Regions from separate parts of the Mucilaginibacter gynuensis genome, predicted to be linked through region 2. Evidence: riboswitches for the same ligand, from Rfam matches in the RefSeq annotation. Region 2 holds a riboswitch; the other holds the start of a gene.
What was found. Region 2 has a riboswitch for S-adenosylmethionine ahead of ABD894_RS01985 (O-acetylhomoserine aminocarboxypropyltransferase/cysteine synthase family protein). Riboswitches for the same ligand answer to the same signal wherever they lie in the genome.
Positions count from the first base shown of each region.

Region 1: it holds a riboswitch for S-adenosylmethionine, as region 2 does, so the genes downstream of both, metH (methionine synthase) here and ABD894_RS01985 (O-acetylhomoserine aminocarboxypropyltransferase/cysteine synthase family protein) in region 2, are expected to answer to the same signal.

Region 1 is NZ_BAABFT010000016.1:22,739-35,202, forward strand. Features, by position in the region: gene ABD894_RS22445 (Bax inhibitor-1/YccA family protein) at 10-744, shown strand; SAM riboswitch class I at 1,038-1,150, shown strand; gene metH (methionine synthase) at 1,306-4,980, shown strand; gene ABD894_RS22455 (four helix bundle protein) at 5,054-5,437, shown strand; gene metF (methylenetetrahydrofolate reductase [NAD(P)H]) at 5,493-6,449, shown strand; gene ABD894_RS22465 (hypothetical protein) at 6,480-7,733, shown strand; gene ABD894_RS22470 (glycoside hydrolase family 76 protein) at 7,807-9,201, opposite strand; gene mnmL (tRNA modification radical SAM protein MnmL/YtqA) at 9,549-10,499, shown strand; gene ABD894_RS22480 (hypothetical protein) at 10,503-11,024, opposite strand; gene ABD894_RS22485 (acyltransferase family protein) at 11,126-12,355, shown strand; gene ABD894_RS22490 (SRPBCC family protein) at 12,364-12,464, opposite strand, start outside.
Region 2 is NZ_BAABFT010000001.1:459,526-471,989, reverse strand. Features, by position in the region: gene ABD894_RS02010 (putative LPS assembly protein LptD) at 1-1,782, shown strand, start outside; gene ABD894_RS02005 (competence/damage-inducible protein A) at 1,786-3,027, shown strand; gene ABD894_RS02000 (dihydrolipoamide acetyltransferase family protein) at 3,080-4,519, shown strand; gene ABD894_RS01995 (homoserine dehydrogenase) at 4,602-5,837, opposite strand; gene ABD894_RS01990 (homoserine O-acetyltransferase family protein) at 5,837-6,892, opposite strand; gene ABD894_RS01985 (O-acetylhomoserine aminocarboxypropyltransferase/cysteine synthase family protein) at 6,959-8,284, opposite strand; SAM riboswitch class I at 8,523-8,633, opposite strand; gene ABD894_RS01980 (trans-sulfuration enzyme family protein) at 8,740-9,861, opposite strand; gene ABD894_RS01975 (hypothetical protein) at 9,972-10,385, shown strand; gene mqnE (aminofutalosine synthase MqnE) at 10,445-11,638, shown strand; gene ABD894_RS01965 (histidine phosphatase family protein) at 11,734-12,354, shown strand; gene ABD894_RS01960 (menaquinone biosynthetic enzyme MqnA/MqnD family protein) at 12,366-12,464, shown strand, end outside.

The DNA.
Region 1 (12,464 bases), on a different contig from region 2:
ATAATAAAAATGGAGATTAATAAAAGTAATTACACTTATGATAGTGTATTTGTAAATGAAGATGCAGCTGCATCGCGCAAATTTATTGCGAACGTGTTTTTATGGATGTTTGTGGCATTAGGTATATCGGCAATATGCGCGTGGGTGTTTGCGCACGACAAAACGCTGATCAGTTCATTGGTTGATTTTAATACAGGCCGCAGAACAGGCTTGGGTACAATCGTTATGTTTTCGCCGCTGGCTTTTGTTTTAACGATGAGTTTTGCATTCAATCGCCTGTCATTTGCCATGCTGGCCGTGTTCTTTTTAGGTTTCGCGGTAATGATGGGCATTAGCCTTAGTTTCATATTTTTAGCTTATACAAGCGGAATGATCTATGGTACTTTTATTACCGCATCGGTAGTATTCGGTATAATGGCTATAGCGGGTTATACTACCAGCCAGGATCTTACCAAATTCGGTTCAATTTTAGGTATGTTCCTGATAGGTATTGTTGTAGCCTCAATTGTTAACTGGTTTATCGGCAGTTCCGGCTTAAGCATGATCATCAGCTATGTAGGTGTTGCTGTATTCGTTGGCTTAACCGCTTATGACGTACAAAAACTAAAACGTATTGGTGCCGGTTTAGAGTACGGCGATCAGTCAACTCAAAAAATAGCGATCATGGGTGCATTAACCCTGTACCTTGATTTTATCAACCTGTTCTTGATGTTACTGCGTGTATTCAGCGGCAACAGAAAGTAATAGTATTGATTATACAATATTTGAAAAGCTGCATGTAAATGCGGCTTTTTTTGTGGACTCACCCGATCTACGCTTCGCTGGATCACCCTCTCTGCTGCGCAAAGAGGGCTTTGTTTTGAATGTTACGGAACATGTAATACTTATACCTTCTTTTTCGCTTGCGAAAGAGAGGGGCGCCCAGCGAAGCGTAGGCGGGGTGAGTTAAAACCCTTCCTGCAACAATATTGCATTTCGCTTATATACATAAGCCAAAAGCCTATTGCACATTAAAACTTTATTATGCACCTTTGTGCTGCTTATGGAGAAAGACGGAGGGATTAGACCCTGCGATGTCTTAGCAACCTGTACTTACAAGGTGCTACATTCTACTTAACAAGTCAACTGGACCGGTTAGGAAAGATAAGCGAAAGTCAAATACACACGCCCGACTTTTCGAGATAAGCTGTTATAGTATCAAGTAATTAGTATCAGGTATCAAGTAGTTTTTACTGTTGATCACACTGTGCTAATCACGCGGGCTCATAAAGTCTTGCTACTTGATACTCGCTACTTGATACCAAAATGGATATTAGAAAAGAACTACAGAAACGCATTTTAGTGATTGATGGGGCTATGGGTACCATGATACAACGGTACCAGCTCACCGAGGAGGATTTTCGTGGTGAGCGTTTCCGCGATCATATATCCGATTTAAAAGGCAATAACGATTTGCTGAATATCACCCGCCCGGATGTAATTAAGGCTATTCATGCCGAATACCTGGATGCCGGGGCAGATATCATCGAAACCAATACCTTCAGTACCCAACGCATTTCATTGGCCGATTACCACATGGAAGAGCTCGACTATGAGCTGAGCTATGAGGGTGCCCGCATTGCCCGTGAGGTGGTTGACGAATATAATATAAAAACACCCGAAAAACCGCGCTTTGTTGCCGGTGCCGTTGGCCCAACCAACCGTACGGCTTCTATATCGCCGGATGTGAACGACCCGGGTTACCGCGCGGTATCATTTGATGACCTGGCCGATGCTTATTACGCGCAGGTACGCGGACTGGTAGACGGTGGATCGGATTTGCTACTGGTGGAAACCATATTTGATACCCTGAATGCCAAGGCGGCATTATTTGCCATACAACGCTACGCCGAAGAAAGCGGCAAGCATTTGCCTATCATGATATCGGGTACTATTACCGATGCTTCCGGCCGCACCCTTTCGGGGCAAACGGTGGAGGCATTCTGGAACTCTATCCGCCACGCCAACCTGCTGTCGGTAGGGTTAAACTGTGCTTTGGGCGCCAGGGAAATGAGGCCTTATTTGGAAGAGCTGTCTGAAAAAGCAGAGGTATACATATCGGCCTACCCTAACGCTGGCTTGCCAAACGAGTTTGGGGCCTATGATGAAACCCCGCACGAAACCGCGCACCAGGTTGACGATTTTATAAAAGCCGGCATAGTAAATATTGTGGGGGGGTGTTGTGGCACTACGCCCGAGCATATCAAGTGTATTGCCGATAAAGCAGCAAAATTCCCTCCGCGCAAAATCCCCGAAATAAAACCCTTTTTACGCCTAAGCGGACTGGAAGCAGTTACGCTTACGCCCGAAACCAACTTTGTTAACGTTGGCGAGCGTACCAACATCACCGGTTCACCAAAATTCTCCAAACTGATACTTGCCGAAGATTACGAGGCCGCGCTAACAGTTGCCCGTCAGCAGGTAGAAGGCGGCGCGCAGGTGATCGATATTAACATGGATGAGGGGATGATTGATTCGGAAGCCGTGATGGTGAAATTCCTAAACCTCGTAGCATCCGAACCGGATATTTCCAAACTGCCTATCATGGTAGATTCATCCAAGTGGACGGTATTGGAAGCCGGGTTGAAATGCCTGCAAGGCAAGGGCATCGTTAACTCCATATCCCTTAAAGAGGGCGAAGAAAAATTTATAGAGTACGCCCGTAAGATACAAAGTTATGGCGCTGCTGCCGTAGTAATGGCATTTGACGAAACCGGTCAGGCCGATTCGCTGGAACGCCGTAAAGAGATCTGCCAGCGCTCATATAATATACTGGTTAACGAAGTTGGTTTCCCTCCGCAGGATATTATCTTCGACCCAAACATACTTACCGTAGCCACCGGCCTCGAAGAACATAATAACTACGCGGTAGATTTTATTGAAGCTACCCGCTGGATAAAGCAAAACCTGCCTTACGCTAAAGTAAGCGGTGGGGTGAGTAACATTTCGTTCTCGTTCCGCGGTAATAACGTGGTAAGAGAGGCTATGCACTCGGCGTTCCTGTACCATGCCATTAATGCCGGTTTGGATATGGGCATTGTAAACGCGGGGATGCTTGAAGTATACGAAGAAATTCCGAAAGATCTTTTGATACTGGTAGAAGATGTATTGCTTAACCGCCGCCAGGATGCTACCGAGCGACTGGTAGAATATGCCGACACCATTAAGAGTAAAGGTAAGGAGATTGTTCGTGATGAAGAATGGCGTAAAGACCCGGTGGAAAAACGCTTGTCGCACGCGCTGGTAAAAGGCATCATTGAGTACCTTGATGCCGATGTGGAAGAAGCTCGTCAGAAATACGATAAACCGCTTGAGGTAATTGAAGGTCCGCTGATGGATGGTATGAATATCGTAGGCGACCTGTTCGGTTCGGGCAAAATGTTTTTGCCGCAGGTGGTAAAATCGGCCCGTGTAATGAAAAAAGCCGTGGCTTACCTGCTGCCCTTCATTGAAGAAGAAAAACGTAACAATGCCAATGCCGATCAGCGCAAAAATGCCGGTAAGGTATTAATGGCCACCGTAAAAGGTGACGTGCACGATATTGGCAAGAATATAGTAGGCGTGGTACTGGCCTGTAACAACTTCGAGGTGATTGACCTTGGGGTGATGGTGCCTGCGCAACGCATTATTGAAGAAGCCAAAAAGCAGGATGTGGACATCATCGGCCTGAGTGGTTTAATTACCCCATCGCTGGATGAAATGGTACATTTTGCCAAAGAAATGGAACGCGAAGGCTTTACCATTCCGTTGATATTGGGTGGGGCTACTACCTCACGCATCCATGCCGCGGTAAAGGTGGCGCCTAACTATTCAGGGGCAGCCATTCACGTGCTTGATGCATCGCGCAGCGTAACGGTTTGCAGTAACCTGATGAACCGCGATGGTCGTGATACGTATATACAAGGCATTAAGGATGAATACGCCAAAGCACGGGAGGCGCACGCCAACAAAAAATCGGACAAGCGTTTTGTGAGTATTGAGGATGCCCGTAAAGCGAAATTTCAGATCAACCTTAACGGCTCGATACCGAACAAACCTACCTTCACGGGTACTAAGGTATTTGAATCGTTCCCGCTGGAAGAATTAGTACCGTATATCGACTGGACCCCCTTCTTCCATACCTGGGAGTTACGCGGCAGCTACCCGAAGATATTTAACGATAAATATGTAGGCACCGAAGCGCAAAAACTATTTGACGACGCGCAGGTGCTGTTGAAAAAGATAGTTAAAGAAAAATTGCTGCATGCTAATGGCGTAATCGGTTTTTGGCCGGCCAACAGCGTGGGCGATGATATCGAGATCTACTCGGATGAAACCCGCAAGCATGTGATCACCAAAATACATACCCTTCGCCAGCAAGGCGAAAAGGTAAAGGATGATCCGTATTATGCGCTGTCGGATTTTATTGCGCCCAAAGAAAGCGGCGTTACCGACTATTGGGGCGGCTTTGCCGTTACTACCGGAATTGGTTGCGACGAGCTGGTGGCCGAATTTGAAAAAGATCACGACGATTATAACAGCATTATGGCCAAAGCCCTGGCCGATCGCCTGGCCGAGGCCTTTGCCGAAAAAATGCACGAACTGGTACGTAAAGATTACTGGGGTTACTCGAAAGATGAGCAACTGGATACCGACGGATTGATCAAAGAAGAATACCAGGGCATCCGCCCGGCACCAGGTTATCCTGCTTGTCCGGATCATACCGAGAAAACGACACTATTTGAACTGCTGAAAGCTGAAGACAATGCCCACATGCACCTTACCGAAAGCCTGGCCATGACACCGGCGGCATCGGTAAGCGGTTTTTACTTCGCCCACCCGCAGGCCCGCTATTTCGGCCTCGGCAAAATAAGTAAAGACCAGGTACAAGACTACGCCAAACGCAAAGCCCTACCACTGGAAGAAGTAGAAAAATGGCTGGGACCGAATTTGAACTATTAATCAGGTTGGGTTCGAGGTTTCAGGTTCGTGGTTTGAGTGTTGGGTTTTGAGATTTGGGTGATTCGGTTTTAATTTGCGCATTGGTAAAGAATATATGATTTATACAGATTTAGAGGCATGGAAGGAAGCCCGGATTTTGGTTAAGTTGGTTTATCTCAACTTAGTTAACTTCCCGAAGGATGAATTGTTCGGGTTGCAATCTCAAATTCGCCGTTCTGTAGTATCAATACCATCAAATATTGCTGAAGGGTCGGGCCGTAACCACCGGAAGGATACACTGCAATTCTTTTATATTGCGAGAGGTTCAATATATGAATTAGAAACACAGCTTTATCTTTCCTTCGACCTTGGTTTTTTACAGGAAGAGGTATTAAATAAGTTATTAAACCAAATTGGAATTGTCAGAAAATTATTAGCTGGCCTGATCAATTATTTCAAATCTAAATTAGAAGCATAACCAGTATTGTTTTTTACAGGCCACACGAACCCCAAACCACGCCACTGATACACAAATGAAGATCACCGAACACATAAAGAACGCTAACGGCAAAACACTTTTTTCTTTTGAACTGATTCCGCCATTGAAGGGGCAGAGCATACAGGGTATTTATAACGCTATTGATCCGTTGATGGAGTTTAAGCCGCCGTTTATTGATGTTACCTCGCTGCGCGAAGATTTTATTTATAAGCAGCATAACAGCGGTTTGCTGGAGAAACTGGCTTACCGCAAACGTCCGGGAACTATTGCCATTTGCGCGGCTATCATGAATAAGTACAAGGTAGATACCGTTCCGCATTTGCTGTGCGGTGGCTTTACTAAGGATGAAACCGAGAACGCGCTGATAGACCTGGAGTTTTTAGGTATCGAGAACGTACTGGTGCTTCGCGGTGATGCCCGCAGTGGTGATTCTGCCTTTGTGCCTAATCCTAACGGTCATTGCTATGCTACTGACTTGCTACAACAAGTAGTGAACATGAACAATGGCGTTTACCTGCACGAAAATTACGATAACATTCAAAAAACTAATTTTTGTATAGGAGTGGCCGGTTACCCCGAAAAACACTTTGAGGCACCAAACCTTAAAACCGACTTTAAATACCTCAAACAAAAGGTAGATATGGGCGCACAGTTTATTGTAACCCAAATGTTCTTCGATAATAAAAAGTACATCGAGTTTGTGAACAACTGCCGGGCTAATGGCATCAATGTTCCCATCATTCCGGGTTTGAAGCCGATTACCTCGTCGAAACAGTTGGTGAGCCTGTCAAAAACCTTCCATATCGATATGCCCGAAGATTTGAGCGATGCCATACAAGCCTGTACCAGCGAAAAAGATGTACGCGAAGCAGGTATAGAGTGGATGATCAACCAGTGTAAGGAGCTGGTTGCTTTTGGCGTACCTGTATTGCACTTTTATACCATGAGCAACGCCGGGCCAACAAAGCGTATTGCCGAAGCTATATTTTAATATATTTGCGGCAACATAAATTCTTATCACATGCGTATTTTTTATTGCGCGGTATTATTGCTTTTACCGCTTTTTGCCTTGTCGCAGGCAAATTATCATGATGGCTACGTTGTAAAAGCCAATGGTGATACTGTAAAGGGTTATATTAATGCAAGGGAGTGGGCGCACAGTCCGGAAGTTATTGAGTTTAAAAACTCAAAGAGCGACAAAGATGCCCTGCGTTTTTCGGCAGCAGATATATCCCTTTTCCACATTACACCTTATGATACTTACGTAAGCTATACCGGCCGTATCAGTAATAATCGTAACGGGTTCCCTAATATGGATAAAAGGCTGGATACTACTAAAACCCAGGCTACCATATTTATGAAACGCGTTGCTTCAGGGCCTAATGTTACATTATATGCACAGTCAGACAATGTTAAAACCCGCTATTTTTACCAGGAGAAAAGCGATGTAGTAACAGAATTGGCTTATTACTATTATTATAACAATAGCAGTGTGACCACAGTTGTCACCAAATTATACGTCGGACAGTTGCTTTTACTTCATAAAAAGTACAATAATGACAATAATAAGAATCGTTCTACGATAGAAAATTCCAATTTTGTTGAAAGCGATTTAGTAAAAAGTATTAATATCATTAACAACAGTAGCAGTACTACGAGCAACACTCAGAAAGGTACTGAAGTAGTAAGGCCATCAAATAATCGTTTTTTTGTTGGCCTTGGGCTAACCTATACTAAAACACGTTTCAAAGGCCAAAATCCGTTTGATGGCGGCGATGGCGGTAAAACATATACGCCCAAGATAAGCATAGGTTATGACGCCTTTGCCAATTCGCAGGTACAACGAGTTGTTTTCAGGGGCGAATTATCCTTCAACTATATTAGCTCAAAAATAACATCAACCCAAAGTGCTACATCAGGGGCTGTATATTCTTTTAACCAGGGCAACTTTGCTTTTACGCCGCAATTAATATTCAACTTATATAATACTGATGATCTTAAACTTTATGTCGAGGGTGGCGCGGCGCTTACTTTTTCTTTTTTTAGTAATGATAAGATCGTATCCGGAAACAGTAATATTACGAACCAGGCAAAGCCATATGATGTCGAAAGTTTTTGGCTTAGCTATCCTTTCCAGATAGGCGCTGTTATTAATAAAAAGTTTGATGTATCGGTAGGTTATACTCCATCGGCAACATATACCCGTTACACCTTTTTTACTTTAAGCAATGAAGTGATCGGCTTAAACCTGAAGTACTTGTTTAACAAAAAATAGCACTCCATTTATATAAAAACAAAACGGGCAACTTATCTAATTAAATTGCCCGTTTTGTTTTTATGGATGTATTTTATTTAACAATATCCAATCGCCATAGTTCGTGTACGCCTTCAAAAAGCATAAGGCCGCTCAAGGCTACTGATGAATGGTATTCGTCGTTTTTAGGTTGTTCGCGCCAGTTTGGTCCGTAATATCTTTCCGGGCTTTTTACAGCGGTAGCAACAAGGCTTTCGGCATTCTTTACCAGGTAGGTACTGTAGGTGGTTTTAGTAGCCGCATCGAGGTCGCCTTTAAGAATCAGTTGTACCATGTAGCGGATAAGGATGCCTTTAAACAAGCCACCATCTCCCGTACCGTTACCTATCAATATCCCTTGCGAGTTAAAGAACGAGTCGGTTAATATCGAGTTGGTAGTTTGCTTGGCATCGTTCAGGTATTTAGCTTCTTTGGTAATAGCGTATAACTCAACGGCAGCGCCAATGTAAGTACCCTGGTTATAAGTGAAACGCCAGCCATTGTCATAATTGCCGTAAGCATCCCATACCAAACCAGTAGCAGCATCTACTAAGTATTGCTTTTCCCATTCATATATCTTTTTAGCCCAAGCCAAATCATCCGGATTTTTATCGAGCTGGTAAAGGCGCGCAGCTATAATAGCGGCAGGCCCGTTTGAACAAGCGTTTTTACCATCGGGTGTGTTGATGTTCCACATAATACCACCGTGATTTTTATCAGTCCAGCCGGTTTTTATGTAGCCCCACAGCTCCACAGCCGCATTTTTGTAAGTAATATCCTTAGTGGCGTCATAGGCGCGAAGGCACGATATGGCCCACCATTCCATATCATCATAAAAATCATTTTTGAATTTGTTGCCGTTCTTATTGTACGATCCCTGCAATACGTTTTTCATCTGCGTAAGATATTTAGGATCGTTAGTGCGGTTATAGGCATCCACCTTTACACCAAGGGCGTGCGCATTCCACCAATAGTTAAAGCCAAAATCAGTTTGGGTAGTCTTGTAGTATTTACCGGTAGGATCATAAAAGTATGTCTCCAATGCTTCCTGTCCCTTTTCGGCATATGTATTCCATTTACTTGGGTCGGCTACGGCAATGGTAACCTCTTTTTTGGCTATATTGCCATCAGCATCGGCAGTAGTAAAAACAACCTTGAACGAGCCGTAAGCCGTGTATTTATGTTCGGCATTCATTTCGGTAGAAGTATTACTGTCACCGAAATCCCACTTAACGGTTTTGTAGTTGGTAGCAATACCTTTAAACGAGTAAGTCTTTCCGAATTTATCGGCAGTAACAGTTTGCGCGGTAAAGTTGGCCGTTGGTTTAGTCTTTTCGGGCGTTACTACCTCCGGGTTATCGGCGGGTTTGGTATCGCTCTTTTTGCACGATTGTGTGAGGGTTGCCGCAGCTACGCACAGCATGAATGTGATAGATGTAAATCTGTTCATGTTAGGTTATAATTTAGTAAAATTGGTTTCAATGGGCTCGGGTGTTCGCAAATGTTTCGGCACTCATCGGCAGCAGAACAACCTGGTTTACAAAACCAAAGCTAAAACAATTTAATAAACATGCAAAAGGATTTATTAGTGAGTTGCAGGTTGTGTGTCGTAAGTTGTGTGAAGTTGTAAGTTGCGGGTTGTAAGTTGTAAGACTTGATTGATAATGGAAGGAACAGGAATATGGAATTTGTATAGCCCCACAACTTACAACACACAACCTGCAACTCAATTTGAAATCGTATCTTTGCGGCAATGGGCCGAAAGCACTACAGATCAGTGGTATGGGCTAAACGAATATGGAAGCAGTAGCGGGATTAAATCAGGGTATTAAGGGATATAACAATTACGGTGCATGGCTGCGCGAGAAGTACGCAGGCCAGCGCGTGTTTAAGGTTATTGTGGATGGTGGTTTTACATGCCCTAACCGTGATGGCTCAAAAGGTTATGGCGGTTGTACCTATTGCAATGTTGATTCGTTTACGCCATCGGTATCACGCAAAGCGCCTTCGTTGCGCGAGCAGGTGATACAGGGCATGGAGCGTGCCATAAAGGGTAATAAGGCCGATAAATTCATTATTTACTTTCAGCCCAATACCAATACTTATGCCCCGGCACATTACCTTAAAATGATGTACGATGAGGCTTTAAGCATCAACACCGAAAACATTGTGGGCCTGTCTATTGGTACCCGTCCCGATTGTATCGATGCTGAAAAGATAGCCCTGCTGGAAAGCTATACCGACCGTTTTGATGTGGACCTGGAGATGGGTATGGAATCCATCTATAACGAAACCCTTAACCAGATCAACCGCGGCTGTACCCACGAAGACCTTATTAATGCCCTTAAACTTACCGAGAACAGCAAGTTGGACATTTGTGTGCATACCATATTCGGTTTCCCATGGGAAACAAAGGAAATGATGCTGCGCTATGCCGACGAGATAAACCGTCACCAGCAAATAAAATTCGTGAAGTTTCACCACCTGCATATTGTTGAAGGCTCAGTAATGGGAGTGAAATACAAACGCGAACCATTCAAGCTGTTCAGCTTAGATGAATATGCCGAATTTTTATGCGAACTGCTGCCGCTTGTACGGCCCGATGTGGTAGTGCAAAGGCTGTTTGGTCTCAGCGACCGCGAACTGCTGATTGCCCCTAACTGGCAATTAAAGAAATCGGAAATACAATACTATATCGATAAAAAGATCGCCGATAGAGGGATCATTCAGGGTTCGGCATTGATGTAGTTATTAACTTACTATGCCGAAATAAGATCGGACGAATGTCCATTTGCCTTTAATTTTTTTATAAAGCCCCACACCGCTAAAAGCACATAAATTGCCACAATAGTGATTAATGTAAATGAGGCAGCGTTGTTTGTTTTTTGAATAATAAGGTTTCGATAATTTGATATATATCAGGTTATATTTAAATTTTTTGAGTTGCCTAATAGAATCTATGTAGCTGCTTTTAACAATCCTTAAACTATCAAATAAATCAACATTCCACTTTACAGGGCGGGATGAAGCGATCTGACCTTTAATATAGTTAATATCATTTTCGTTATTTAACTCATCCATTTTTGCAGCTTCCAAGATCAGATCATCACGATAAACCACACTATCAACCAAAAATGGCTTGCCACGTCTTGCGGGATCTTTAATGTAATCCAGCTGCCCGAAAAACTGTTTTGCTTCTTTGGCATCCATATCTATGGATTTAATACATGATGAAAAACAGGCTACCAGTATTAACAGGATTGCATATTTCATAGATAATGGGTTTAGTTAGATAAAGCTAATAATATTTACCTTGCTATTGTGTTTATACTTATTTCATCCGCGATTATATAAAACAATACTCAGATACCATTTTGCTTCAAACCCGACCTCAAAACTATATTCCGGCACTTACAGGTGTGCGTGCTTTGGCGGCTTACCTCGTATTTATATCGCACTATTCGTATGTATTTAGCACCAATATGCCTCCTATTGCGCAGCGGTTTTTCGGGGAGTTCCACATCGGGGTAACCATTTTCTTTGTGCTGTCGGGCTTTTTGATCACCTTCAGGTATTATAATAATTTTCATTTAACGGCTCACTGGTTTAAGCAATACCTCAAAAACCGGGTAGCCCGTATCTACCCCATGTACGCGCTGCTTACTATAGGGGCGTTTATTTATTATGCTTTTACTAAAGACGAATCCATTACCAAAGGCTATAACCCCGTAGTGATGTTGCTGCTTAATATCAGCTTCGTCCGTGGTTTTTTCTATAATTTTTGGAATACCGGCATTGCGCAGGGATGGTCGTTAACGGTGGAGGAATGTTTTTACTTTTCGGCACCGTTCGCGTTTTTAATAGCGCGGCGTTATAAAAAGTTTTGGTTGCAGCCAATAGTAATCACCCTTACCGGGCTGTTGTTGGTAACCATGTTTAGGCATGTTAACTGGTATGGCTTTTTGGGCAACTTCACTTTTATGATGTTGTTTACCTTTTTAGGCAGGTGCTTTGAGTTTTTTGTGGGCATTCAACTGGCCATATATGTGCTTAAGCATAATTTTACGCGCAGCAATAAGATTAGCTACACCTATTTAGGTTTCGCGCTACTATTTGTTTGCGTGCTGATCATGGCATTGCTGCCTATCCCCAAAGGCTGGGCAGCGGGCTTGCAACATCCCGTGGGTATACTTATCAACAATTATATTTTGCCGGGGTGTATAGCCTGGTTTTTCTACGGCTTACTTACCGAGGGCACACTGCTTAAAAATATACTGGCCAATAAAACGGTTGAACTGTTGGGCAAAAGTTCCTACATATTTTATCTCATTCATTTGGGCTGGATGTATAACCTGCTGAACAATTGGTTTAACCGTGGCAATGATTTCGCTTTTGAATGGTACGACAAATGGGGGATCAACTGGCCTTCACCTTTCGAAAACGACACGGTTAATTTACTTTATGCCTTTGTGCTGCTCAACCTGGTATCGGTTATATTGTTTAAAACTATTGAAGAGCCCCTGAACCATTACATCCGCAAATCAAACTTCCTCGTCAAAAACAAACCGCATAACCCGGAGAACGGATCGGCGCTCATAAAATAGCCGCACCCTTACACGGGCATCGGGCCAAATAATTCTTCAATGGCTTTGGTGCGATAATAAAAGATCTTGTTCACTTCTTTTTTTACCAGTATGCTGTTGGCTAACGTGC
Region 2 (12,464 bases):
TACCAGGGTAACCTTACATTAAGCTACGGTTCGCACAATATAGGCTTACCGGGCGACCCTGCCGCGAAAGATTTTAACATCGCCTGGACACACAGCCAGGATCCGAACGCGCATCCGGGAAGTACATTCAGTGCATCGGTAAACGCGGGTACATCAAGTAACTTTATTAATAACGGTGCCAGTCAGGGTTATAATTTACAGCAGTTAACCCAAAATAACTTCCGTTCGAGTATCGCTTATGGTAAAGTATGGGCGGGTACGCCTTTCAACTTAAACGTGAGCTTAAGCCATAGCCAGGATATTACCCGTAAACGTGTAACGCTGGATCTACCTACAGTGGCTTTCAACATGTCTACCCTTAGTCCGCTGGATAGTAAAGACAGGGTAGGTGAAGCGAAGTGGTACCAAAAAATTACGGTAGGTTACTCTTTTCAGGCAACTAATAAATTGAACGATATCCCTGAGGCCGATCTGTTTACCAAGCAAACATTAACCAAACGTTTGCAAAATGGTTTCCAACATCAAATACCTATTGGTTTGAGTTTGAACGTACTTAAGTTTTTCCAATTTAGTACATCAGCCAACTATAACGAGCGCTGGTATCTGCAAACCATTCGCAAAAGTTACGACAGGAACAACACCAACGTAGGTTCAAACGTAGCTACTATTGATACGGTAAGCGGTTTCGCAAGATCGGGTGAGTATAACCTGAGCGCCGGTTTCTCAACCAAAGTATACAGCCAGGCTAACTTTAAAGGTAAAATATCAGCGATAAGGCACGTAATGACGCCAAATCTTAGTTTCAGTTACAAGCCTGATTTCTCGTCACCGGGCTATGGTTATTATCGTACGGCGGTAAGTAACGCTTCGTTACCATATACAGCTACGGCGCAAACATACTCTATATTTGAGCAGTCTATTTACGGCGGGCCATCAGCAGGCCGGCAGGCGGGCATAGGTTTCAACGTTGATAATACGATCGAAGCAAAACTAAGACCGAGCGCTACCGATACCTCGAATACTCCCCGGAAGATCCAGATATTACAAGGTTTATCGTTCTCTACCTTTTATAACTTCGCGGCCGATTCAATGCGTTTGTCGAAGATCAGTTTCTCGGGCCACACCGCTTTCCTGAATCAAAAGGTGAACGTAAGCTTTAACGGTTTGCTTAACCCTTATGTGGTGGATGTGCGAGATTCTATCAGCAACGGTGCTATCACCCGTTATTCGCGCGAGCGTAACCGTTTTACCTGGCAGGATGGCAAATTTCCGAAACTGGAAAGCTTTGGTTTCTCCATGAGCGGTAGCTTAAACTCAACATCTATCAATCCGAAAAGGAAGCAGACTGACGCGAATACGATACAGAACATGACGCCTGAACAGGCACAAAAACTGGCCTACATCAACAGCGATCCATCGGCTTACATCGATTTTAATATTCCGTGGAATGTGTCGTTCAGCTACAATTTTCAGTATCAGAACAGCGGTGTATTAAAAACCACTACCAATACCATTCAAATGAGCGGTGACTTTAGCTTAACGCCCAAATGGAAGGTACAATACTCCACCAACTACGATTTGAATGCCATGAAGCTGAGTAGTGCCACATCGTTCGCTATTTACCGCGACCTGCATTGCTGGGATCTTTCGGTACAATGGCTGCCGTTTGGGTATTTCAAGTCGTATAACGTAACTATCAAGGTAAAATCATCTATATTGCAAGACCTCAAACTGACTAAGCGTAGTGACTACAGCGCTAACCAGTATTTTGGAGGCTATTAAACTATGTTAGCAGAAATTATAACAATAGGCGACGAAATACTTATCGGCCAAATTGTTGATACCAATTCGGCGTGGATGGCGCAGGAACTTAATGCCATTGGCATCAGGGTGAAACAGATCTCGTCTGTATCGGATGACAAGCAGCATATCCTTAACGCGCTAAAAGAAGCAACAGGCAGGGCCGATATTGTTTTTATAACCGGAGGCCTCGGCCCCACAAAAGATGATATCACCAAAAAAACACTGGCCGAATACTTTGGTGTAGGCATGGTAGAAAATGCCGAAGCGCTGGAAAATGTGACCAGTATTTTCAAACGCTATAACCGCCCTTTGCTGGAGGTTAATAAACAGCAAGCCCTGGTGCCCGAAAACTGCGAGGTGATACTTAATAAAAACGGTACCGCACCGGGTATGTGGTTCAACAAAAACGGCAAAATATATGTATCGATGCCGGGCGTACCCTTTGAGATGATGTATATGATGGAAGAGCAGGTGTTGCCGAAAATAAAGTCGGTAGCGCAATTGCCGGTCATCATCCATAAAACCATTTTAACGGTAGGCGAGGGGGAATCCTTTTTAGCCGAACGCATTGCCGATATTGAAGATGCCCTGCCGCCATATATTAAGCTGGCCTATTTGCCCAAACTGGGTATGGTAAGGTTGCGTTTAAGCGGATATGGCGAAGTAGAGGAGTCTTTACTACGAGAAAAAATAGAAGAATATGCCTCGAAAATAATTGAGCGCGTAGGCAATGTGGTAGCGGCTACTGAAGATATTACGCTGGAACAGGCTATCATGAACAATATGGCCGCTAAAGGCCTTACGTTATCAATAGCCGAGAGCTGTACGGGCGGATATATTTCGCACCTGTTTACGCAACATCCCGGTTCATCAAGGGTGTTTTTGGGCGGTACCGTTTCGTACTCAAACGATTTGAAAGAAAGTATACTGGGCGTTGAGCATCAAACCATTGTACAATATGGCGCGGTAAGTAAAGAAACCGCCACCGAGATGGTTGAAGGCGCATTGCGCAACTTTAAATCTGACTATGCCATAGCGGTTACCGGTATAGCCGGCCCTGATGGCGGCACGCTTGAAAAACCTGTAGGTACGGTTTGGATAGCAGTGGCATCAGCACAACAAACTATAGTAAAGCTGTTCAATTTTAACAATAAAAGGAAGCAGGTAATAGAGCGTTCGGCCATAAGCGCGCTGGGCTTATTAAATAGTTTACTGAACAAATAGTGCGTAATAGTGCGCAAATACTTATTTTTGACCTACCAACTGTATATCATATATGGCGAAATATCAACTTTTACTACCTAAAATGGGTGAAAGTGTTGCGGAGGCAACTATAATAAAATGGGTAAAATCTCCTGGAGATTTTATTGAAGCTGACGATACAGTAGTTGAAATTGCTACAGATAAGGTTGATTCAGAGGTGCCATCACCCGTGTCAGGCAAACTGGTTGAGCTATTATTTCAGCAGGACGATGTTGTGCAGGTAGGCGATACTATAGCCATTATTGAAACCGAAGGCGCTGATGAACCATCGAATGACTATCAGCAGCAGCCCGAGCAAATAAATAACAATTACACAAACGATACCGCTTACCAGGCACCTGTTGTTGAAACGACACAACCTGTGATAACCCAGCAATTTGAACCTGAAGTAAATATTCCGGGTACTGAATTGCTGACACCGCCGCCTGTCGCTGCCCCGCAGAACTTTAAAGATACGGCTAGGTTCTATTCGCCATTGGTGAAAAGCATTGCCGCTACCGAAGGAATTGGTTTAGCTGAACTGGACAGTATACCCGGTAATGGTGCCGACGGACGTTTGACTAAAGACGACCTGATCGCTTATATTAACAGCGGCCGCAGGACTCAGACTGTGTACGAAGCGCCTCAACAGGAAACGGCTCAGCCGGTAACACCAGTTGCTGAATTTAACCCGCCTGTTACGCCACCACCTGCACCGGTTTCAATACCACTGCCGACACCGGCACCAGCTGTATCAGTATCCGGCGGAGATGAGATCATTGAAATGGACAGGATGCGTAAACTGATTGCCGACCACATGGTGATGAGTGTGCAAACCTCGCCGCATGTTACCTCGTTTGTTGAAGCCGATGTAACCAACCTGGTTCAATGGCGCGATAGGATAAAGGGCAAGTTTGAAAAACGCGAGAACGAAAAAATAACCTTCACCCCGATATTTATTGAGGCGGTGGTAAAAGCGATAAAAGATTTCCCGATGATCAATATATCTGTAAACGGTAACCAGATCATCAAAAAACGGGATATCAATATAAGCATGGCTACAGCACTGCCAAGCGGTAACCTTATTGTGCCGGTTATTAAAAAAGCCGACGGTTTAAACTTAGTAGGAATCACCAAGGCCGTTAATGATTTAGCTGCACGTGCGCGTGCCAATAAACTACAGCCCGATGATATTAAGGATGGTACGTTTACCATTACTAACGTGGGCTCGTTTGGTAACGTGATGGGCACGCCTATCATTAACCAGCCGCAGGTAGCCATTTTAGCGGTAGGTACTATTAAAAAGAAACCGGCCGTAATTGAAACACCGCAGGGCGATACCATAGGTATCAGGCAAATGATGTTCCTGTCATTATCTTATGATCACCGTGTGGTTGATGGAATGCTGGGAGGTTCGTTTGTGCGACGCGTGGCCGATTACCTGGAAAACTGGGATGTGAACCGCGAATTGTGAACAGATAATTTATAAAACGCTATAAAAAAAGAAAAGCTTCCGGGAGGAAGCTTTTCTTTTTTAGTTACAACCGTATTACCTACTAAAATAATTCGGCTGCTTGTTTTGATGCCGTAGCTAAGCTGACCCCTGTTAGCTGATCGGCGAAGGCAACGAATGCCCTCTCTTCCAATATACGGTATTGGTTATCGATCAGATTTTGCAAATTAACTTTTCCTACAATATACTTATAAGTATCTGATACATAGCGTTCGTGAATGTGTTCGAAGTTCAGCGCTTCTACCAAACTATCATTTTCGTAACGTAAGTAGATGTTCAGCTCAATATCATTGGTGAATTTAAGATTGCCCTTTTCTTTGGCTTTCTTGTATTCGTAATGGTAATCATAACGCAGCGCGGTAATGTCCGACAGTACGGCAGCACCCGTTGGGTGACCACCGGCTCCCTTACCGAAGAAGAACTGCTGATCGGCAAAGGCCGCCTGTACCACTACGCCGTTGTATTCGTACTCTACGTTGTACAAAAACTCGCTTTCGCCTACAAATTTCGGCAACACGAATAAGGCAACGTGGCCTTTATCCAGCTCTTTAATTACCGGCACCAGTTTTACTTTTAATCTCTTTTCGCGGGTATACTGTACATCATTGGCCGATAGGGTTTGTATACCGATGTTCAATACATCATCGGGGTTTACAACCACACCATAAGCATGGGCTGCCGCGATAACCGCTTTGTATTTAGCATCAAAACCACCAACGTCAGATGTCGGGTCGGTTTCGGCAAAGCCCAGATCTTGCGCTTGTTTCAACGCGCTGTCATAATCCAGCCCGTCTAAGTAACCTTTTGACAGGATATAGTTGGACGAACCATTGAAAATACCGCTTACCGAGTGCAGCAATTCATTATCATAATACTCTTCGAGATTACGGATGATAGGGATACTTCCACAAACCGAACCTTCGTATAACAATGATGTGCCGTATTCGTGCTGAAGATCAATCAGTTCTTTCAAATAAGTAGCGATCATTTTTTTACTGGCCGATACCACGTTTTTACCCGATTTAAGCGCGGTAGATACAATCTCATAAGCAGCTTCGGTATCATTGATCAGCTCGATGATGATATTTATCTCCGGGTTGTTCAGCAGTTCATCCTTATCAGTAGTGAAGAGGGTAGAAGGCAGCGAACGTTGTTTGTCCGGGTTTTTTATAGCGATCTTAACGATCTCCAGGTTTAAATTCTTTGTCTTGATGATATCATACAATCCTTGTCCAACAACTCCAAATCCAAATAATCCAATAGTTAGTTTCTTACTCATTACGCAATTCGTTGCAATTCAATAATCTTTCCCTTAACATCTGTTTTAAAGAAAGAGGTGATAATATTTGTTAAAGCTTCTGTTTCAATTAAAAATCCATCGTGCCCGTAAAGCGAATCAAATTCAGAGAATGATGCCTTCGGGATATGCTGGAAAAGGTATTGTTGTTCTTCTACCGGGAACAGCACGTCTGATTTTATGCCGATCACCAATGTTTTGGCTTTGATAAGGCTCAACGCTTTTTCAACGCCGTTACGGCCGCGGCCTGCATTATGCGAATCCATCACCTTGGTTAAATACCAGTAGCTGTATGCGTTAAAGCGGTTCACCAGTTTTTCGCCCTGGTAACTTTGATAGCTTGATGCCTTGTAGTTGTCGGTTCTGTTGTCGTCATCTTCCTGCTGGGTTACATTGTAGGTTTTATAACCACGGTAAGATATTAAGGCAATGCTGCGCGCTGCTTTTAAACCTTTAGCGCCGCCTTCGGGTGAGTTGTTGTAGAAAGTACGGTCGGCAGTAAGGGCAAGCCTTTGCGACTCATTAAAAGCAATACCCCATGATGAATGACGGGCATTTGTAGCGATAAGTATCAGATTTTTAATACGCTCAGGCTCAATAATTGACCATTCTAACGATTGCTGGCCACCTAATGAACCACCGATAAGGATATGGATATCTTCGATATTCAAATAATCAGCCAGTAGCTGATGCGCCTTAACAATATCCCTTATGGTAAATTGCGGAAATGCCAAATAATAAGGCTGCCCGGTAACCGGGTTTGTACTTAGCGGATTAGTAGTACCATAAGGCGAACCCAAAATATTGGCACACACAATAAAATGTTCTTCGGGATTAAAATAGTTATCCTTACCGAATAAACCCTGCCACCAATCAAGCACGTCCGAATTGGCAGTCAACGCATGGCACACCCAAACCACATTATCCTTGTTTTTGTTCAGCTTGCCGTAGGTGTTAAAACCTATTTCAAGATCATGCAACTCGCTGCCCGACTCAAGTGTAAATGTTTTAGTGTACTTAAATACTTCTGTGTTCATATATATTATTTAAGTCCCTCCCCAACGGAAGGGACTTTTTAATTTGTATAGCCCGTGCTAAATGGTTTACACCAATTCGGCTTCGGGTTGTTTTATTTTATTGAAGGCTTGTTCAAAATCGCCTTTAATATCATCAATATGTTCAATACCAACCGCTACGCGTAACAGGGTAGGCGTAACGCCGGCAGAAAGCTGCTCTTCATCGCTCAATTGCTGATGCGTAGTAGCCGATGGCTGTATGATCAGCGTTTTCGCGTCGCCTACGTTTGCCACATGACTCACCAGTTTTAGGCTGTCAATTATTGCACCGGCGTTTTCTTTATCGCCTTTTACCTCAAATGACAGTACTGCGCCAAATCCGTTTTTTAAATACTTTTTAGCCAGCGCGTTATACGGTGATGATGCCAAACCCGGATAGTTTACTTTGGCTACCAAAGGATGCTGTTCCAGCCATTTGGCCAGTTCGAGCGCATTATCAATATGGCGTTGTACGCGTAACGACAGGGTTTCTAATCCCTGAACCAATAACCAAGAATTGAATGGGGATTGCGACGGACCGAAATCGCGCAGGCCTTCTACACGGGCACGTATAATAAATTGGATATTACCAAACGGACCGCCAATACCGAATACATCGCCAAATACTAAACCATGATAACCTTCGGCCGGTTCGGTGAATTGAGGATATTTGCCATTGGCCCAGTTATAATTACCGCCATCAACTATTACACCGCCAATGCTTGTACCATGGCCGCCTATCCATTTAGTAGCCGATTGTACTACCACATGCGCGCCATGCTCCAGCGGACGGAACAAATATCCGGCAGCGCCGAAAGTATTATCTACTATTAAAGGCAGGTCGTGTTTTTGTGCTACAGCGGCAATCTTTTCAAAATCAGGGATGTTAAAGCCCGGATTACCAATGGTTTCGAGGTAAATGGCTTTTGTTTTATCGTCGATAAGTGCTTCTATGTTTTCGGCAGTATCATCTTTGGCAAAACGTACATCGATACCAATGCGTTTAAAGGCTACTTTAAACTGGTTATAAGTGCCGCCGTATAAAAATGGTGAGGTAACAAAGTTATCTCCAAGCTGTAAAATATTATTTAAGGCCAAAAACTGCGCTGCCTGGCCGGATGCCGTTGCTAATGCCGCTACACCACCTTCTAAGGCTGCTACCCGTTTTTCAAAAACATCGGTAGTGGGGTTCATTATGCGGGAGTAGATATTGCCAAACTCTTTCAGTGCGAACAGGTTAGCGCCATGCTCGGCACTGTTAAAAACATATGAAGTAGTTTGGTATAAAGGTACAGCGCGTGAACCTGTTGTTGCATCTGCTTCCTGACCTGCGTGTAATTGTAGTGTTTCGAATTTTAAATTTGTAGTAGACATGATATGTTAAGATTTTAATTGTTTGTAAATGATCAGTTTGTTTTACCGTGTGCGCAAAGCAGGATAATAGCATCCCGACAGGAGCAACACGCGTATTTTTCAGGAAAATGAAAATGGGAACGTGTTACTGAATCAACAGCAGCAACACATACAAATACAAATAGCAAATGAATTGCCGGTTGGGGTAACCTGTTGTATCTTACTTTCTTTGACTTGTACTAAACTTTTCATGGTGGTTAATTTATATTCCCCGGGATCCATTCTCCGGGCCAGGAATTGGCACCTTCTTCAAATTGAAGGGTTGCCAGTGGGTTGTTGAGCCTGATCTCTCGCCACTTCTTTATAAACCAAAATTCGCCGGTTGGCGGAACAATGATCTTAATATTTGCTACCAAATAATGTTTCAAAGATATGTTAATTGAATACTTATCTCCAAATTTTATTTTTATTTATGCTTAAAAACTGTTAAAAGCCGCTTTAAGGTCGGCAATAAGGTCATCAATATGCTCTAAACCTACTGATACCCTAAGCAGGTTTCGGGGCGTTTTGGTGTCGAGCCCTTCTACCGATGCACGGTGCTCTATCAGGCTTTCAACACCACCCAGGCTGGTGGCCTGTGTAAACAGCTTTACACTATTTACTACCTTACGGGTATCATCTTCACTGCCTTTTATGCAAAAAGACAGCATCCCGCCAAAGCTCAGCATTTGCGCCTTAGCTATATCATGCTGCGGGTGCGATGGCAAGCCCGGATACATTACACGTTCTACCTTCGGATGATCTTCTAAAAACTGGGCTAATAGCTGCGCGTTGTTTACATGGCCGCGCACACGGTAAGGCAGTGTTTTGATACTTCGTACTAAATAATAGCAATCCATAGGCGAGGGGATAGCGCCACCCATTTCCTGTACCTGGCGGATCTTTAACCACCAGTCGCTTTTTTCGGCGGCAATTAAGGCGCCGCCCATCAGGTCGCTGTGGCCGCCGAAGTATTTGGTAGCCGAGTGCATTACCAAATCGGCCCCTAACGCGATAGGCTGCTGGCATACAGGTGTGGCGAAAGTATTATCGCACACTACTTTAATACCTTTGGCATGAGCTATTGCAACTGCCTTTTTAATATCGGTAAGCTTCAATAACGGGTTCGATGGGGTTTCTATCCATATTACACCGGTATTGGGTTTTATATGCTGTTGTAGTAATTCGGTATCGTTCACATCAATAAAATCGAACTCCAGTATACCTGCAAACAAGTTTTTGATTTGGTTGCGTAAACCATGGTACATATCATCAGGTAATATGATATGTGTGCCCGCAGGTAACGATTGGAATACCGCCATGCCCGCTGCATTGCCCGATGAAAACGCTGCTGCCTCAATACCGCCCTCCAGTTGAGCAAGCACCTGCTCTAAAGCGCTCCGGTTGGGATTAGACGAACGGCTGTATATATAACCTCCCGGATAACCGCCATCTTCGCCACGTTCAAATGTGGTCGACATGATGATGGGCTGTATCACCGCTTTCGTGGTCGGGTCGTTATGGTTGCCGGCGTGTATGGCTATGGTTTCGATATTCATAAGGCAGAAAATTATGCCCCAAATTAAGCAACATTAATTTATTTGATTGTAGCGTTCGCAATAATTTTACCGTAATAAGTTTACAACCCCAACGTTACAACCCCATTTTTATGAAAAGTTTAGTATGCTCCATATTGGTGATCTGCGCGGTATCATGCAATAAAGAAGATTTGAAAACAGCAGGCAATATCAGCACCGATAAGCTGTACGGTAAGTGGAAATGGGTGCAATCAACGGGAGGCTTTGCGGGCAGAACTATTACGCCGCAATCTGAAGGTTACCGTTCTTCGGTTGAGTTTAAACGGAATAATACGGCTACTTTTTATCGTAACGATTCGCTTACAAACCAATCGGCATTTACGCTTAGCAAGGATAAAACTATTTTTTCTGAAGATCCGGCTTATATCATTAAATATCAGAACGGTGGCTTAGATCAGGTGATAGTAAAAGCTAAAAATGATACGCTTGTTTTGGCCGATAACGTTAATGACGGCTTCGCTGTACAGTACGTAAAGGATAAATAGTTACACGCCTGTGATATTCTGATGCAGCAATTACGTATTTTTGCTGTAAAGTTTTTTAGATGGCAGCTGACAATAATTTACAAGTACTATTACAGGACCCAAGCTTATCTGCTGATTTAAAACACATTGCTCAAAAGGTACTCAACCACCAGCGTATCACCTTTGATGAAGGTGTTTTATTATATGAAAAAGGCGAACTGGGCTATTTAGGTACTCTCGCCAACTACATTCGCGAAGAAAAGCACGGCGATAAAACATATTTTAACCGTAATTTCCATATCGAACCAACCAATCTTTGCGTGTACGATTGCAAGTTCTGCTCGTATTCGAGGTTGCTGAAACAACGTGCCGATGGTTGGGAATATACCATGGAAGAGATGCTCGACATCGTAAAAAAATACGATAATGAGCCTGTTACCGAGGTGCACATTGTAGGTGGTGTGTTACCGCAGTACGATGTTCCTTTTTATGCCGAATTGTTCAGGCGCATTAAAGAACACCGTCCCGATCTGCATGTAAAGGCTTTAACACCTGTTGAATATCACTATATATTTAAGAAAGCTAAAATTGACTACGCCACTGGGATGGCTCTGATGAAGGATGCCGGGCTGGAATCAATGCCGGGTGGTGGTGCCGAAATTTTTCATGAAGAAATTCGCGATCAAATAGCTAAAGATAAATGTACTGCCGACCAATGGCTGCAAATACACGAAGAGTGGCATAAACTGGGCATGCGCTCGAATGCTACCATGTTGTATGGTCACATCGAAAAATACCGGCACCGGGTTGACCACATGGAACGTCTGCGCCAATTGCAGGATAGAACAGGTGGTTTCCAAACTTTTATTCCGCTGAAATTCCGTAATAAGGATAACCAGATGTCGGATGTGCCCGAATCAACCGTGATTGAAGACTTGCGTAATTACGCTATCGCGCGCATTTATTTGGATAATTTCGATCATATTAAAGCCTATTGGGCCATGATCAGCCGCACTACGGCACAGCTCTCGTTAAACTTTGGGGTAGATGATATTGACGGTACACTCGACGATACTACCAAGATCTATTCAATGGCAGGTGCCGAAGAGCAGACTCCTGGCATGAGTACCAAAGAAGTGGTTGAGCTGATAAAGAATGTCGGCCGCTACCCAATAGAACGCGATACCTTATATAATGTAGTTACCGACTACAACGATTTTCAGTTTGCCGAAGAAGCCAAGCCGAGGTTTTATAAGTTACCGGTGGTTAATTAGGTTAAAGCTGAAAGGCTAAAGCTTAAAGGTAAAAGCGAAAGGTTTCATTCAACACCTTTATCCTTTAACCTTTCAGCTTTAACCCCAAAAAAGGAATGATACTAAAAACACTATATATTGTCCGCCATGGACAAACTGATCTTAATAAACGGGGAATTGTACAGGGCCGGGGTATGAACACCGACCTTAACGAAGAAGGCCGCCACCAGGCTGAGCAATTTTTTGATGCCTATAAAGATGTAGCCTTTGATAAGATCTACATTTCTGAACTTAAGCGTACCCAGCAAAGTATCCAAAAGTTTATCGACCTGGGTTTGCCTTACGAAAAACTTTCCGGTTTAGATGAGCTGGCATGGGGTGTACTGGAAGGTAAACCAAGCACTCCCGAAAACAAAGTCGCATTTTTAGATTTGATGCGCAACTGGATGGACGGAAACCTCGACGTGAAATTTGAAGGCGGCGAAAGCCCCAACGACGTTAAACTACGCCAGGAAGAAGCCATTAAAACCATCATGAGCCATCCCGAAGAAAAAACAGTGCTGATATGTATGCACGGCCGCGCTATGCGTTTGCTGCTGTGTTTGCTTACCGGCCGTCCGCTTACCGAGATGGATAATTTCCCGCACCAAAACCTTGTATTATATAAGGTAGTATTTGACGGCGATAAATATGAGATCGTCGATTTTAATAATGCGAAGCACCTGAAGGCTTCCTGAACTAAGTATTTGTGAAAAAGATCAGAATTTCTGCAGTTAGTTACACTAACACCAAACCCTTTATTTACGGTATAGAACATTCCAACATCCTCAACAAAATTGATTTGAGT